One region of the Micromonospora sp. CNZ296 genome, then DNA from elsewhere that is predicted to be linked to it. Evidence: riboswitches for the same ligand, from Rfam matches in the RefSeq annotation. Region 1 holds a riboswitch; each other region holds the start of a gene.

Region 1 (4,644 bases):
CCTCAACTGGTGTGGTCGCCATGGTGGTCATGCTATGGCCACGTCCGCCACCTGCCGAATCGGCGCGGTCCGGGGCGGGGCGCCGACGGGAAAGTATGAAATGCGTATCACGAATCTTGACGTGCCCCCAGGTGCGTGTGACCGTGGGTCGCGAGGCCGTTCGGCCTGGTGGTTCCCCAGGTAGACGAGGTGAGGGACATGACGCCGAGCACCCCGGAGCAGGCACTGACCGAACTGCGTGCCGGTAATCACCGGTTCGTCACGGGCGTCCCGCAGCATCCGAATCAGGACGCCGGGCACCGGGCGGCTGTGGCCGACGGCCAGCACCCGTTCGCGGTGATCGTCGGCTGCTCCGACTCGCGGCTCGCCGCCGAGATCATCTTCGACCGCGGTCTCGGTGACCTCTTCGTGGTGCGTACCGCCGGGCACACCGCCGGGCCGGAGGTGCTCGGCAGCGTCGAGTACGCCGTCACCGTGCTGGGCACCCCGCTCGTGGTGGTGCTCGGGCACGACTCCTGCGGCGCGGTCCAGGCCGCCCGGGAGGGGGTCCGGACCGGCGCCGCCCCGGCCGGGCACCTGGGCGCTGTGGTGGACGCGGTCTCGCCGAGCCTGTTGCGCGCCGCCCGCCAGGGGGTCGAGGACCTCGACGGCATCGTCGACGTCCACATCGCGCAGACCGTGGAGACGCTGCTGGCCCGGTCCGCCGTGCTGGCCGAGCGGGTGGCCGCCGGGCGGTGCACGGTGGTGGGCATGTCGTACCGGCTCGCCGGTGGCGAGGTGCGGACCGTGGCGCAGGCCCCGGCCCCGCTGCCCGCCCCGGCCGCGCCCGCCGACCCGGCGCTGGCCGGCTGATACGCACGGACGACGAAGAAGGGGCCGCCCGAGGGCGGCCCCTTCTCGTGGTGTCCGGGTCAGAGCATCGACATGTGGACGTGGTCGGTGTGGTTCGAGGGTCCGCTGTACGAACTCCAGCCGGTGGCCGGGAACCAGATCTGCCGGTTCCAGATGACGTAGTAGATGCCCAGCCGGTCGGCGTTGCGGATGAGGAAGGCGGCCACCTCGTTGCCGTACCGGCGGGTGTCGTTGTTGTGCCAGGGCGCGAAGCCGCTGTTCTGGAGCGACCAGTCGCACGCCTTGCCCTTGGGGTGCTCCCACGGCCCGCCGGGCCGGTAGCAGCCCACGAAGCGCTTGAAGCCCGCGCGCCGGACCTCCTTGTACGCGTGCAGCGTGCGCGGCGTGACGCAGCCCGAGGTGGTCGGGTCGTCCTCGCTGCACGACTCCGCCTTCCACCCGCCGTCGGCGGTGCGGCCGGGGCCGATCTTGGCGACCGGTGAGGTGGCGGAGACCAGGCCGCCGGTGAAGCCGAGACCGCCGACGAGCTTCAGCGCGCGCTCGGCCTGCACCTTCTCGCGCTCCATCGCGTTCTTCTGCTTCTCCTGCTCGCGCACCTCGGCGTCGAGCGCGATCTTGGCCTGCTCGGCGCGGGTCTTGACCGCGTTGATGGCGGCCAGGCGCTGCGCGTTGAGGAGGTTCAGCTCGTCCAGGGCGTTGACCCGGCGGACGAACGAGTCGGGTGAGTTGCTCTCCAGCAGCATGGCCATCGCGCCCATCCGGCCGGTCCGGTAGGACTGGGCAGCGAGCTGGTTGACCTGCGGGCTGAGCGCTTCGAGCTCGGCCTGTGCCGTCTTCACCTCGGCCGCCAGCCGCCGCTGGCGGTCCTGGGACTTGGCGAGCTTCGCCTTGGCCTGGAGGAAGGCCCGGTTGGCGGCGTCGATCGCCTCGGTGATGAGCGGCGGTTCGCCGTCCTCCTCGTGTCCCGAGGGGTTGCCGGGGGCCGCCGCGGTGGGGGCCGCGGTCGCCGGGGTCGGCCCGGCCAGCACGGCCAGCGAGGCCAGCACGGCCACCACGGGTGTCAGCCAGCGGCGCAGGGGTGCCGTCACAGTGTTCCCTTCCGTCGGCCGCCGACCGGGTTAGCTGACGGGTTCGGGACGGAAGTGGCCCCTACCGCTGTCGCGGATTCACCCCATGTACCTGGTTCCCCGGTTCGCCCGCAGGCGATTGGGCGGCGGCACCGCTGGCGCCGGTGCGCGCCTTCGGCGGTGACCGGCAGCGAGGTTACCTGACAGCACTCCTGAGGATCTACGTCCGGAAGCCGACCAATAGCGAGATTTCGCCGTGGCGCACCGTGACCAGCGTCGCGTTTGAAATCGATGGTCACGCTGCGGAGTGTCACCATGCGGCCTCCGTACTCTTCCCGCCGCCCAGGGCCTCCAGCGCGTCGTCGCGTCCGGCCGGCGGCCGGGCCGCGGGTGGCGCCGGCTCCGCGCCGCGCGAGCGCCGCCCGGCGGTGGTCACGATCGCGGCCAGTCCGGTCGTCAGCGGTACGGCGGCGATCAGGCCGAGCGTCGCCACCGCGCTGCGGACGATCTCCTGGGCGAGGAACTCGCTGGTGAGGATCTCACTCACCGGGCGGGAGTCGGCAACCAGGAGGAGCAGCAGCGGCAGCGAGGCGCCCGCGTACGCCAGCACGATGGTGTTGACGGTGGATGCGATGTGGGCCCGGCCGACCCGGGTCGCCGCCCGGTAGAGCTGCCGCCGGGACAGTCCGGGGTTGGCGTGCGCCAGTTCGGTGACGGTGGCCGCCTGGGTGACTGTGACGTCGTCCAGCACGCCCAGCGAGCCGATGATGATGCCGGCCAGCAGCAGCCCGTGCAGGTCCACGTCGCCCTGGAACATGGACAGCGTGGTGGCGTCCTCGCTGCCGAAGCCGGTCAGGTGGGTGGCGGACGTGGCGAGCAGGCCGAGCACGCCGGTGACCACCAGGCTGCCGAGCGTGCCGAGCACCGCGACCGACGTCTGCGCGGTGATCCCGTGGGTCAGGTAGAGCACCACGAACATGATCAACGCGGCGCCCACGATCGCGACCAGCAGCGGCGGCTGGCCGGCGCCGATGCCCGGCAGCACGAAGCCGAGGAGGATGGCGAAGCTGGCCACCAGGCCGCCGAGCGCGGCGAGCCCGCGCCACCGGCCGAACGCCACGATCGCGGCGGCGAACAGCACCATCAGCCAGATCAGCGGCGTGCCGCGCTGGTGCTCGGCGATGTTGTAGGACTTCACCGCCGGGTCGGCCGGGTCGGTCAGCTCGACCAGGACGACCTCGTCTCCGACCGCGACCCGGGGTGCGCCCGGCCCGGCCGGGATCGGCGTCTCGACCTGCCGGCCCGCGTCCGGGCCCTGCTCGGCGGTGACCGTCACCGTGCCGCAGGGGCCACCCCCGCCCTCCGGGGCCTCCGGGGTCGGCGGGCAGGGCTCGGTGACCACCCGGGTCACGGTGCCGTGGTAGCGGGGGACGTCAGCGCCGCCGACCGGCTCCCGGTCCTGCCCGGGCCAGAGCACCAGCGCCGCGATCACTGTGAGCGCGAACAGCGGCACCACCACGGCGACGAGCAGCCGTCGTACGCCCGGCGGCGCGGCGGGTGCGGGGCGGGTGTGGTCGGCACCCATGGCGTCTCTCCCAACGGTCGCGGCGACGCCTGGTCCGCCGGACCGGTCTGGTCACCCGGCCGGCGCGGACGTGTCGACCACGTCCGGGTCGTCGCCCGGCCATGGTAGACAGCCCGGCCGGCCGCTCCCGGGCGGCGCGACCGGTGACGCGCCCCGCTCGGGTCAGGCCAGGCCCGCCCGGCGCCGCCGGTACTCGTCCTCGTCGATCTCGCCGCGGGCGTACCGCTCGTCCAGGATGCGCCGGGCCGTCGTCGGGCCCAGATACTGCGGGCCGGTCCACCGCACGGCCGCCCAGACGAGCCCCGCCAGCACCCCGAGCACCAGCAGGGACCAGATCCACATCCAGCCCATCATCGGGCTCTGCCACATCATCGGGCCGCCCTCCGTCCGTCGCCGCGGGTCCGCCGGTCCGGCCTGCCCGCCACTTCGACGGTACGTCCGCCCGGGCGCGTCGGCACGGGTCGATGTGCCCTGGTCCTGAGGGCCGGAGGTCCCCGCTCAGCCGCGCTTCATCAGGCGCCCGACGGCGGCCATCATCTCGGTCGCCATCTCGTCGGCCCGGCCCTCGGCGGCGCCCTCGTGCATGCAGTGCCGGGCGTGGCCGTCGAGCAGGCCCAGGCCGACCTTGTCCAGCGCCGCCTGGATGGCCGAGATCTGGGTCAGCACGTCGATGCAGTAACGGTCGTCCTCGACCATCTTCTCGATGCCACGGACCTGGCCCTCGATCCGGCGGAGCCGGGCGAGGAGTTGGTCCTTGCTGGCGGTGTAGCCCCGGGTCGGGCTGGACGGCGCGGTCATGAAACCGAGGATAGCGTACCCCTCGGGGGTATGCTAACGTTCGGGACGTACCCCTGGGGGGTATCAGATCGGAGGGCGAGATGGAGACCACCTACCAGGTGAACGGCATGACCTGCGGGCACTGCGTCAACTCGGTGAGCACCGAGCTGAGCGCACTTCCGGGCGTCACCGACGTCCAGGTCGACCTGGCCGGCGGCCGGGTCACCGTCACCAGTCAGAACCCGCTGGACGTGGACACGGTCCGCGCGGCGGTCGACGAGGCCGGTTACGACCTCGTCGGTGTGTGACGGGTCCGGCGGACCCGCGACAACCGAGGAGACACCATGAACACGGCGACGAAGC
Region 2 (4,644 bases), on a different contig from region 1:
GATCGTCGCGACGCACGACGGCGAGGGGGCCCGCTTGCAGAGCAGCGACAGCTTCAGCTACACCGTGCAGGCCCGGTGCACCCGGGCCGAAGCGGTGGCGCTACTGGGTGACCTGAGTCGCCAGGGCGAGCTGCATCCGCTGATCGTCCGGGTCCGGAAGCTGCCGGCCCGGCCGGGCGCGCTGGCCAGCTACGCGATCACCGACCGGCTGCAACTCGGCCCGCTGCACTTCCCGGTCACGTACCAGGCGGACGTGCTGATCGCCGGCGAGGACGAGGTCGTCACAGTGGCGCGTCAGCAGCCCGCGACGACGGTCCGCAACCACACCCGGCTGCGCGACGAGCCGGACGGCACGGTACGCATCGACGTGGAGATCACGCTCACCGCTCCGGCGCCACTGTTCGGGTACGCGTTCCGCCAGGCCCGGGCGGCTCACCTGGGCCTGGCGGCTCGTCTCGGAGCGACCCTGGAGGGCCGGCCGGCCTGATCCGGCCGGCCCTCTCGGGGCGCGCTCAGTACACCGACAGGTGCACGTGGTTGGTGTGGTCGCTGGACGGGTCGCCGTTGCCGCCGCTGTACGACTTCCACCCGCTGCTGGGCAGCCAGATCTGCTTGAACCAGATCACGTAGAGCACGGCGAGCGGGTCGGCGTTGCGCACGAAGTACGCGGCCAGGTTGTTGCCGTACGTCCGGTCACCGCCGGTGGCCACGCCGCCGAAGCCGTTCTTCTGCGCGGCGAAGTCGCAGGCCCGCCCCTTCGGGTGCTCACCAGAGCCGCTGGGCCGGTGGCACGAGACGTACCGGGTGAAGCCCGCCGCCTTGGCCTGTTGCAGCGCGTGCAGCGTGCGCGGGGTGATGCAGCCGTTCGCCGGGGTCGGGTCGTTGACGCTGCACGACTCCGACGGCCAGGAGCCGTCCGAGTTGCGCGGTGCCGGCTTCGCGTTCTTGCTGGAGGTGCCCTGGACGCTGCCACCGCCGCTGCTGCTGCGCGAGGCCCGGTCGTTCGCCACCTCCAGGGCGCGCTCGGCCTGCTCCTTGCGCTTGGCCATCACCGTCACCTGCTTGCGCTGCTCGCGGATCTCTCCGTCGAGCTGGGCGCGGGTGCGGGTGGCCTCGTCCCGGGTGGTGATCAGGTCGCGCAGCGTACGGTCCTCGTGCGCGGCGACCTGCTCCAGCGCGGCGGCCCGGTCCATGAAGCCCTCCGGGCTGCTGCTGCCGAGCAGCGCCCCGGCGGTCCCCAGACGGCCGTTGCGGTACGCCACGGCGGCGATCTCGCCGACCTTGGCGTCGCGTACGGCCAGCTCGGCGCCGACCGTCTTGAGTTGTTCGTTCAGCTGCTTCTGGCGGCTCACCGACCGGTTCAGCGCGGCTTTCGCCTCCAGCCAGCCCTTGCTGGCCGCGTCGAGCTGGGCACGCAGTTCGGGCGTGCCACCCTCGTCGTCGCCGGGCGCTGCGGCGAGCAGGCCGGTCACCGGCGCCGCCGAGGCGGGGGAGACCGGAACGGTCGCGACGCCGAGGGTCAGCGTCGCGACGAGCAGGGCCGCCAACCGGGCGGCCGTCCGTCGTACAGGTGCCACTGGGGGCATTCACACGTCCTTCCGTCAACGCCGACCGGGTTAGCTGACGGGTTCGGGACGGAAGATCCCTACCGCTGACGCGGATGCACCCCACGTACGTGGTTCCCCGGCTCGTCCCTGCGGACGATTAGGCGACGGCCGCCCCACCGGGGCCGGGTGGCGCCCGCGGGTGCGGCCGCGACCGAGACTACCGGCGCTGCCCGGGCGCGGCTCCGTGGAGCAGTGCCACTAGGCGGGGCAAAACCGGCATAAGACTACATTAGCCACAGTGATTTAAGTGTGTCCTAATCACCACTCGGTCTGTCCGCACACTCCGGCCGACGCTCCGGGTTCGACCTGCAACGTGGCGTGATCGATGGAGAAGTCCTCGTGCAGGGCGGCCCGCGCGGCGGCCAGCACCACGCCCGGGTCCACGCCCGGATCGGTGGTCAGGTGCGCCGAGGCCACCTCCATGCCCGAGGTGAGCGTCCAGACGTGCAGGTCGTGCACCTCGGCCACGCCCGGTACGGCGGCCAGCCGGTCGTGCACGGCGGTGACCTGCAGGTGCTCCGGCGCGGCCTGCACCAGGATGCGCAGCGCGGCCCGGCCGAGCCGCCAGGTGCGCGGCAGGATGAACACGCCGATGCCGACGGCGACCAGCGGGTCCGCCCACCACCAGTCGGTGACCGTGATGATCAACGCGGCGGCGATCACGCCGAGCGAGCCGAGCAGGTCGCCGAGCACCTCCAGGTACGCCCCGCGCAGGTTGATGCTCTCCTTCGACCCGGCGCGCAGCAGCGCGAACGCGACGATGTTGGCGAGCAGGCCGAGCACCGCCACCACGAGCATCGGGCCGGCCAGCACCTCCGGCGGCTCGCCGAACCGGCGTACCGCCTCGACCAGGACGTAGATGGCGACGGCGCCGAGCAGCACGGCGTTGGCGAGGGCGGCGAGCACCTCCAGCCGGTAGAGCCCGAACGTGCGCTGCGGGTCGGTGCCGGCGCGGCGGGTCGCGGTGATCGCCGCGAGGGCCATGCCGATGCCGAGGACGTCGGTGAACATGTGCCCGGCGTCGGAGAGCAGCGCCAGCGAGCCGGTCGTGAAGGCGGCCACCGCCTCGACCACCATCAGGGCGGCGAGCAGCGCGAAGGCGGCCCAGAGGCGGCCCCGGTGGCGGTGCGCCGCGTTGGTCACCGCGCCGCTGTGGTCATGACCTGCGCCCACGCCAACACCCTTCCTGCCCCGTACCGGCCAGGCCCAATGTATGTTCACATCGCTATGTATGCAACTGAACGATGGGTGACAGCCGGGTCACGGTCGGGTGTCCGTCAGGAGGGGTCGAGCGTGGTGAGACGCTGGGTGGCCCGGGACAGCGCCACGTAGAGCGTGCGGACACCCGAGCCGGGGTCGGCCCGGATCTCGCTCGGCGCCACCAGCACCACGCCGTCGTACTCCATGCCCTTGGCCTGGAGGCTGGTCACCACCTGGAGGCGGCCCGCGCCGAGCCCGCCCAGCCAGCCGGCCACCTCGTCCCGGCGCGGCACCGGCGTGATCACGCCGACGGTGCCCTCCACCTGCGCGAGCAGCGCCTCGGCCGCCTCGACGGTGGCCGCCGGCAGGTCGGCGGCGGGCACCGTGCGCTCGACCGGCGGCACGCCGGTGGACCGCACCGCGTCGGGCAGCGGCAGGTCCGGGTAGAGCCGGCGGATCTCCGCCGCCGCCACCGCGAAGATCTCCGCCGAGTTGCGGTAGTTGGTGGTCAGCTCGTAGCGGTGCCGCTTGCGCCGGCCCAGCGCCTGGTCCCGGGCCCGGTCCAGCTCCTGCGGGTCGCCGGTCCAGGCGGTCTGCGCCGGGTCGCCGACCACCGTCCAGGACGCCAGCCGCCCGCGCCGGCCGACCATCCGCCACTGCATCGGCGAGACGTCCTGCGACTCGTCCACCACCACGTGCGCGTAGTCGCGGTAGTCGTCCGGACGCTCCCGCGCCGCCGCGCGGGCGGCGCGCTGCCGATCGGCGTACGTGCTCAGCTCGCGCACGCCACCGGCGAGCTGGTACGGGTCGCGCTTGGGGCGGGCCCGCCGCACCGGCTTGCCGAGCAGCGCGTCCAGCTCGTCCAGCAGCGCGATGTCGGCCACCGTCAGCCCTTCGGTCGCGAGGCTCCGGTACGCGTCGCCGAGCAGCCGGATCTCCGCCGAGGAGAGGATCCCACCGGCGTAGCGGCGCAGCCGGTCCGGGCGGGCCAGCCAGTCCAGCACGTGCCTCGGGTGCAGCCGGGGCCACCAGGCCTTGAGGAACTCGCGGAACTCCGGCCGCTCGATGATCTCGCCCTCGAACGCGGGCTGCTCCGGCAGCCGGCCCACCCGCAGCGTGCGGGCCTGCGTGTAGAGCGCGGCGAGCACCGCGTCGAACGCCGCCCGGCGTACCTCGTTGCGGCGCGCCCCACGGGCCAGCGTCCGGTCCCGGATCGCGTCCAGCGCGGGGCGTTCCAGGCGCAGCAGCTCGCCCCGGTAGAGCAGGCGCAGCTCGGCGGGGGAGTCCGGCACCGCGTCGCGTACCGCGCGTTCCAGCACCCGGCGCATCCGCAGCGAACCCTTCACCGCCGCCACGTCCGGCGGATCGGTCCGGGACGCGGACAGGCCGGGGAACAGCGAGCCCAGCGAGTGCAGCGTGGCGGTCTCCTCGCCCAGCGACGGCAGCACCGAGGCGATGTACTCGACGAACACACCGGACGGGCCGACCACCAGGATGCCGCCGCCGGCGTACCGGGCCCGGTCGGAGTAGAGCAGGTACGCGGCCCGGTGCAGCGCCACCGCCGTCTTCCCGGTACCGGGGCCGCCGGAGACGATCGTGACGCCGTTGCCGGGGGAACGGATCGCCTCGTCCTGCTCGCGCTGGATGGTGGCGACGATGTCGCGCATGCCCCGGCCGGTGGCCCGGGACAGCGTGGCCAGCAGCGCCCCGTCACCGACCACCGCCATGTCCGGCGGCGCGGCCTCCGGGTCCAGCAGGTCGTCCTCGATCCGGGTGACCTTCTCGGACGCGGACTGGATCGTGCGCCGGCGCACCACACCGCGCGGCTCGGCGGGCG
Region 3 (4,644 bases), on a different contig from region 1:
CGGCCTCCGTCGGGCGTGTGGCTGGCGGCCGGTAGGCCGATGCCGTTGCCGTCGGAAAGCTTGAATCCCGCTCCTGTGGGCGTGCCGGCGGCGCTGAGCGTCAGCCGGATCTCCTGGACGGCGCCGTCGATCCGCGCGCCGTCGGCCGGAACGGCCCGGAGCAGCTTGAAATGTGCGGCCGCAGGGGAAGCGAACCCGAGGGCCACGATGAGGGCGGGAAACAGCGCCAGCCACACCCGAATTGCCCAGCGCGCGGCGCGACGTGCTGGCGACTGAGGACATGCGAGACCCGGCGATGCAGCAAGCAAGGTCAGGCCGCCCGGCGACGCCGCTGGAAAGGCACTGTTGATCCTTCCGCCAAGGAGGCGCGGGCCGGTGCCCACACATCGCTCCCACGTGGTGCGGTCGCCATCCTAGGTCAACTACTACCCGCCCTTAGTAGGGGCGGGTCAGCTTCGACGATCCAGAAAGTCAGGTTGGGGGAGAGCGCCAGCATGGTGGCATCGCCGACTCGCAACGGCGACGGACTGCGCCGGGAGTGGTGCGAGGCATTGCCGCGGTCCCGGTCAGCCGTGGTCGGGTCGCTCTGTGGCCCCGCGGTGACGGATTTTGAAGCGGGCCACCGCGATCAGCGCGACGATCATGCTCTCGTACGCGGTTCCCACTTGCTTCGCGCGGCGCGCGCCCAACCGTCGGCAGGGCGGCGATCCGGCCTTACGCCGCCCGCCGGGATTGGGTTGATTTTCGTCGAAGCCACGTCGACATTCGAACGTCGAGCTACCCGCGGTCTGCGCGGGCTGACTGCCGGGTGTCACGAGCGCCGCCAACTTCATCTCCATGAACGCCTGTGCGGTAACGGGGAGCTCGCACTGACTTGTGTCTGCGCGCGGCCTCGGCCCGTACCACCACTACCGCCGCTGCTGCCGGCCCGGGTTTGCTGAATTGTGACTGAAATTGGTGTGGGGCTACGTACGGCCGCCCAGGAAACGGCCATTCGGGTGAGTATGCGGCGATCGGCCAAGCAATTGAGCGCCAACAGCATTCCGATGTCCGGTTACGTCCCGAGGGTTCCGCTATAACTGCTCGTCCCATTGAGTGGCATGAGTAACTGGAGGTTCCGATCAGAGTAGCGATGTTCGAGGCTTATGCAGGTGGGAGCCCTTGGCATACGACGTACCCACCGGTAATGTCGGCGCGTCCGGTGCGGTTTCCGATCGCAAGTGGCGACGCCGCTCCGACCCGCCTAATCGTGATCTCATGAACCGGGGACCCAGGCAACACCGGGGTGAATCCGCGAGCCACGGCCCGCGGTAGGGCGTACTTCCCGCCCGAATCCGTCAGCTAACCCGGTAGGCGGCCACGGAAGGAGTGCCAGCCTCGTGCGAAACACCTCCCGATACTCCCCACGCCTCCACGGCATCGCGGTGCCGACACTCGCCTGACTGTGAGTCCCGGCAACTGCCCCCCAGCCCGGCCCACCGGGCGCTCCCCATCCCCGCGGCACCCCGCCCAGTCACAACGTGCGTGAGTTCCTCCGCGCGTCGGGCCGGCCTGTGCCGCTCCAGCCCGTGGAGGAACACATGAAGCACCACATGAAGCGTCAGCTGCGGCGTCTTGTGACCGAGCGCCCGTACAAGATCATCGCCGGCTCCGCCGCGGCGCTCGTGCTCGCCAGCGGCGTCGGCACGGCGCTGGCCGCCACCGATCACAACGCGCCCGTCCGCCAGGGGAACACCGCCGCCGGGCTGGCTCCGCGGCTCGGTGATGTCGCCACCCGCGGCGAGGCTCGCGTCGCCGCCGAGCCGTCGCCGTCAGCGAAGGACAGGGCCACGACCGACCCGGACGTGACCAAGAAGGCGAGGCCGAAGCCTCCGTCGACCAAGGTCCTCGACCACACCTACGAGGCGCAGACTGCCTACTGGAACTGCGGCCCGGCCGCTGTGCGCAACGCGCTCAGCGCGAGCGGCGTCGAGACCACCCAGGACGCGATGGTCGCCCCGCTGAACGCTGGCGAGAACGGCACCAACTCGGCGGAGGACACCACTCGCGGGCTCAACCAGATGGTCAAGGGCAACCCGTACCGGACGCACATGATCCCGGGCCAGGCCGCGACGCCGGCGCAGATCGACCAGCTCCAGGCCGACGTGGTCACCGCCATCACCGACGGCCGTGCCGTGGTCGCCAACACCGTCGGCTCCGCGACCGATACAGACGGCGGCTGGCACTCCTTCCCCGGCGGCCACTACATCGCCGTGGTCGGATATAAGGACGACGGCCGGACGGTGCGGATCGCCGACTCCGCCGACCCGAACATGGCCGCCTACTGGATGACCACCATCGACCTGGCGAACTGGATGGCCACCCGCGGCTACTCCGCCTGATCCCATCTCCGGCCCTCGGGCACCGGCTCGTTCGAGCCGGTGCCCGTCGCCTTTCGGTTCGCGCCCAGTAGCAGGCAGGACGGCACGTCGTGCGCCCTCTGGTATGGCTCAGCCGATCATCTTGTGCGGTCAGGTTAGGTGCCGCCCGACGCGGCGGGCAGGGGCGAACACGTACAGGTCCAGCATGCCGGGTGGGTTGGCCAGGCCGGGGCCGCCGGCGCGAAATCCGAACCAGCCCCTCTGTGGACTTTGGTGCGTCACCGATAACGGCATGACGCCGACACGGGAAACTCCATAGTGCCGCTCGCTGCTATAGGATTACGGCATGAGCACCCATGCTGAGCATGGGTGCCGTGACTTTGTGTCCGAATCCCTCGGACACAACATCTCCACATATTGATCATGGGTTGAACGGGCTCACTTGCCTGAGGCTCCTGTGGTCGGTGTACATCGTTCCTGATCGCAGATGATGCTGATCTTGTTTCTGTGCAGGAGCGCGGCCAGGTCATGCGGGTTCTGGGCGTCGCTGGCGAGGCCGGGATGTCCCATCAGTCGCGCGATGATGTGGTCTTCCCTGAGGTAGAGCATCTTGCGTCGGCCGTTGGTGGGCTGTTGGGTGCTGGTGTGGCCTTGGCGGCATCGGTAGCCCGGACGCTGGTTGATCCAGTGGGATTCCAGTCTTCGGCCGCATGGTGCGCAGCGCAGCAGGCCGGTGAACAGGTAGCGGCGGGCAGTCCCGTCGTGGCTGGCCACAACTGCACACCGTGCTGTTCGAGCAGGGGTGCCAGGTGCTGCAGCTGGTTGGCGGAGAATGCTTGTTCGTATTCGCCGACCACGATCGCGTCGAACCCACGGTGCGGATCGGGGAGCGCGGCCAGCAGCGCGGCGGCCTGCGGACGCTGCCGCCAGCCGCGGCGGCGCGAGCAGCCGGCATCGAAGTACTCGGCGACGATCAGCCCGTGACCGGCGACGAGTTCGCTGGCGCAGTCCCGCTGCCAGTGCCGGGACGTCACCCGGTCTTGATGCTCGATGGTCGACATCCGGCCGTAGAACGCAAACCGCAGACCACCCTGCCGCCGGACGCGCGGCTGCGCGCCGGCGTGCGGCTGGCTGTTGAGCCATCGGGTCATGGGATCCGCGGGATCGTCACTCTGGTGGTCCGACACGCCAACATTTCTACGAAGGATCTTCATGGTCGAGTCGGACAAAAAGTCCGCTGCGCTGGATGAAGGGCTGTCGGGCCGGAGCCGGTGGTAGCCGCCCGAACAAGGCGGTCCAGCTACGACCGCCCGATGCAGGCCGCGCCGACGAGTGGCCCACGGGACTTTCGAACGCGACGTGGTGACGCAGTGGTTCGCCGACCTTGAGATAAGCATCCGGGGCAGGACGGGAACCCGCACCCGCACGACGGCTGCGGCCGTGGAGTGTCGTAGTCTGCGCTGGTGACGTGGGACGGTCCGGCTGGTGCGATGCGCGGCTACCGCGCTGTCGCGGTGGCGGTCGTCGTCGCTGCGGTTCTGGTCCTGCACGCGCTGCAGTGCGCTAGGGGTCTGGACACTGCGACACCTTCGGCGGCTGCCAGTTCCACGACCTCCCTCGCTTCCTACGACGCGTCTGCGGCCCTGAACAGCCTCGCTGATGCCCTCGCCTCCGCCGATCCGGAGGCGACTGACGGGCATCATGCGCCGGCAGATGGCGGGAGCGTGGCCGTGACGGCCTGCCTGCTGTTGCTGGTGATCGGCGGCGCTGTCGTACTGGCGGCATTCCAGCGCTGGGTCCGCCGGCTACCTGTTGGCCGGGGGCTGCGTCACCGGCCGGTGAGCCGGCCTGTGACGGTCCGGCTGCTGTCACTGTTGTGCGTGTCGCGGGTGTAGAACCGGTTTGCGGTTGTGAGCCCGTGGCGGTCCACGCGTCCTGATACGTGGCCGGCTGAGTAGCCGTCGCGGGCCTTCGTTCCTGCCGAGTCTGCCAAACGTGGTCCTGGCCAGTCGGCCAGCAAGCTCGGCTGTCCCTTCGTCGGGTCTGAGGATGCCGTGAACGACACCGTCACTTACATGCTGGCCGTGCGCGGGTTGTGCTGCGACCGTGCGGAGAGCGCAGTACGGCGAATTTTGGAAGATCTGCCGGGGGTGCATCGGGCGCACGTGTCCGCAGCAGCGGGCCGCGCGGTGGTGGACGCCGACCCGGTCGTCGTCACCGCTCCCGTGCTGACCGCGGCGCTCGCCGCGTCCGGCTATCCGTCCCGGCTGGAATCGCTCTGATC

What was found. Region 1 has a riboswitch for cyclic di-AMP ahead of FB455_RS28455 (coiled-coil domain-containing protein). Riboswitches for the same ligand answer to the same signal wherever they lie in the genome.
Region 2: it holds a riboswitch for cyclic di-AMP, as region 1 does, so the genes downstream of both, FB455_RS21380 (coiled-coil domain-containing protein) here and FB455_RS28455 (coiled-coil domain-containing protein) in region 1, are expected to answer to the same signal.
Region 3: it holds a riboswitch for cyclic di-AMP, as region 1 does, so the genes downstream of both, FB455_RS02840 (C39 family peptidase) here and FB455_RS28455 (coiled-coil domain-containing protein) in region 1, are expected to answer to the same signal.

Annotation. Positions count from the first base shown of each region.
Region 1 is NZ_VISW01000022.1:42,269-46,912, forward strand. Features, by position in the region: gene FB455_RS28445 (helix-turn-helix transcriptional regulator) at 1-31, opposite strand, end outside; gene FB455_RS28450 (carbonic anhydrase) at 199-852, shown strand; gene FB455_RS28455 (coiled-coil domain-containing protein) at 912-1,940, opposite strand; cyclic di-AMP (ydaO/yuaA leader) riboswitch at 1,945-2,075, opposite strand; gene FB455_RS28460 (YibE/F family protein) at 2,230-3,504, opposite strand; gene FB455_RS28465 (SHOCT domain-containing protein) at 3,667-3,876, opposite strand; gene FB455_RS28470 (metal-sensitive transcriptional regulator) at 4,003-4,302, opposite strand; gene FB455_RS28475 (heavy-metal-associated domain-containing protein) at 4,383-4,589, shown strand; gene FB455_RS28480 (hypothetical protein) at 4,626-4,644, shown strand, end outside.
Region 2 is NZ_VISW01000013.1:29,743-34,386, reverse strand. Features, by position in the region: gene FB455_RS21385 (SRPBCC family protein) at 35-487, shown strand; gene FB455_RS21380 (coiled-coil domain-containing protein) at 513-1,586, opposite strand; cyclic di-AMP (ydaO/yuaA leader) riboswitch at 1,591-1,721, opposite strand; gene FB455_RS21375 (cation diffusion facilitator family transporter) at 1,866-2,780, opposite strand; gene FB455_RS21370 (AAA family ATPase) at 2,885-4,644, opposite strand, start outside.
Region 3 is NZ_VISW01000001.1:627,058-631,701, forward strand. Features, by position in the region: gene FB455_RS02830 (copper resistance CopC/CopD family protein) at 1-236, opposite strand, end outside; gene FB455_RS02835 (hypothetical protein) at 567-839, opposite strand; cyclic di-AMP (ydaO/yuaA leader) riboswitch at 1,231-1,371, shown strand; gene FB455_RS02840 (C39 family peptidase) at 1,581-2,381, shown strand; gene FB455_RS34640 (recombinase zinc ribbon domain-containing protein) at 2,799-3,134, opposite strand; gene FB455_RS34645 (hypothetical protein) at 3,146-3,610, shown strand; gene FB455_RS02855 (hypothetical protein) at 3,824-4,255, shown strand; gene FB455_RS02860 (cation transporter) at 4,415-4,642, shown strand.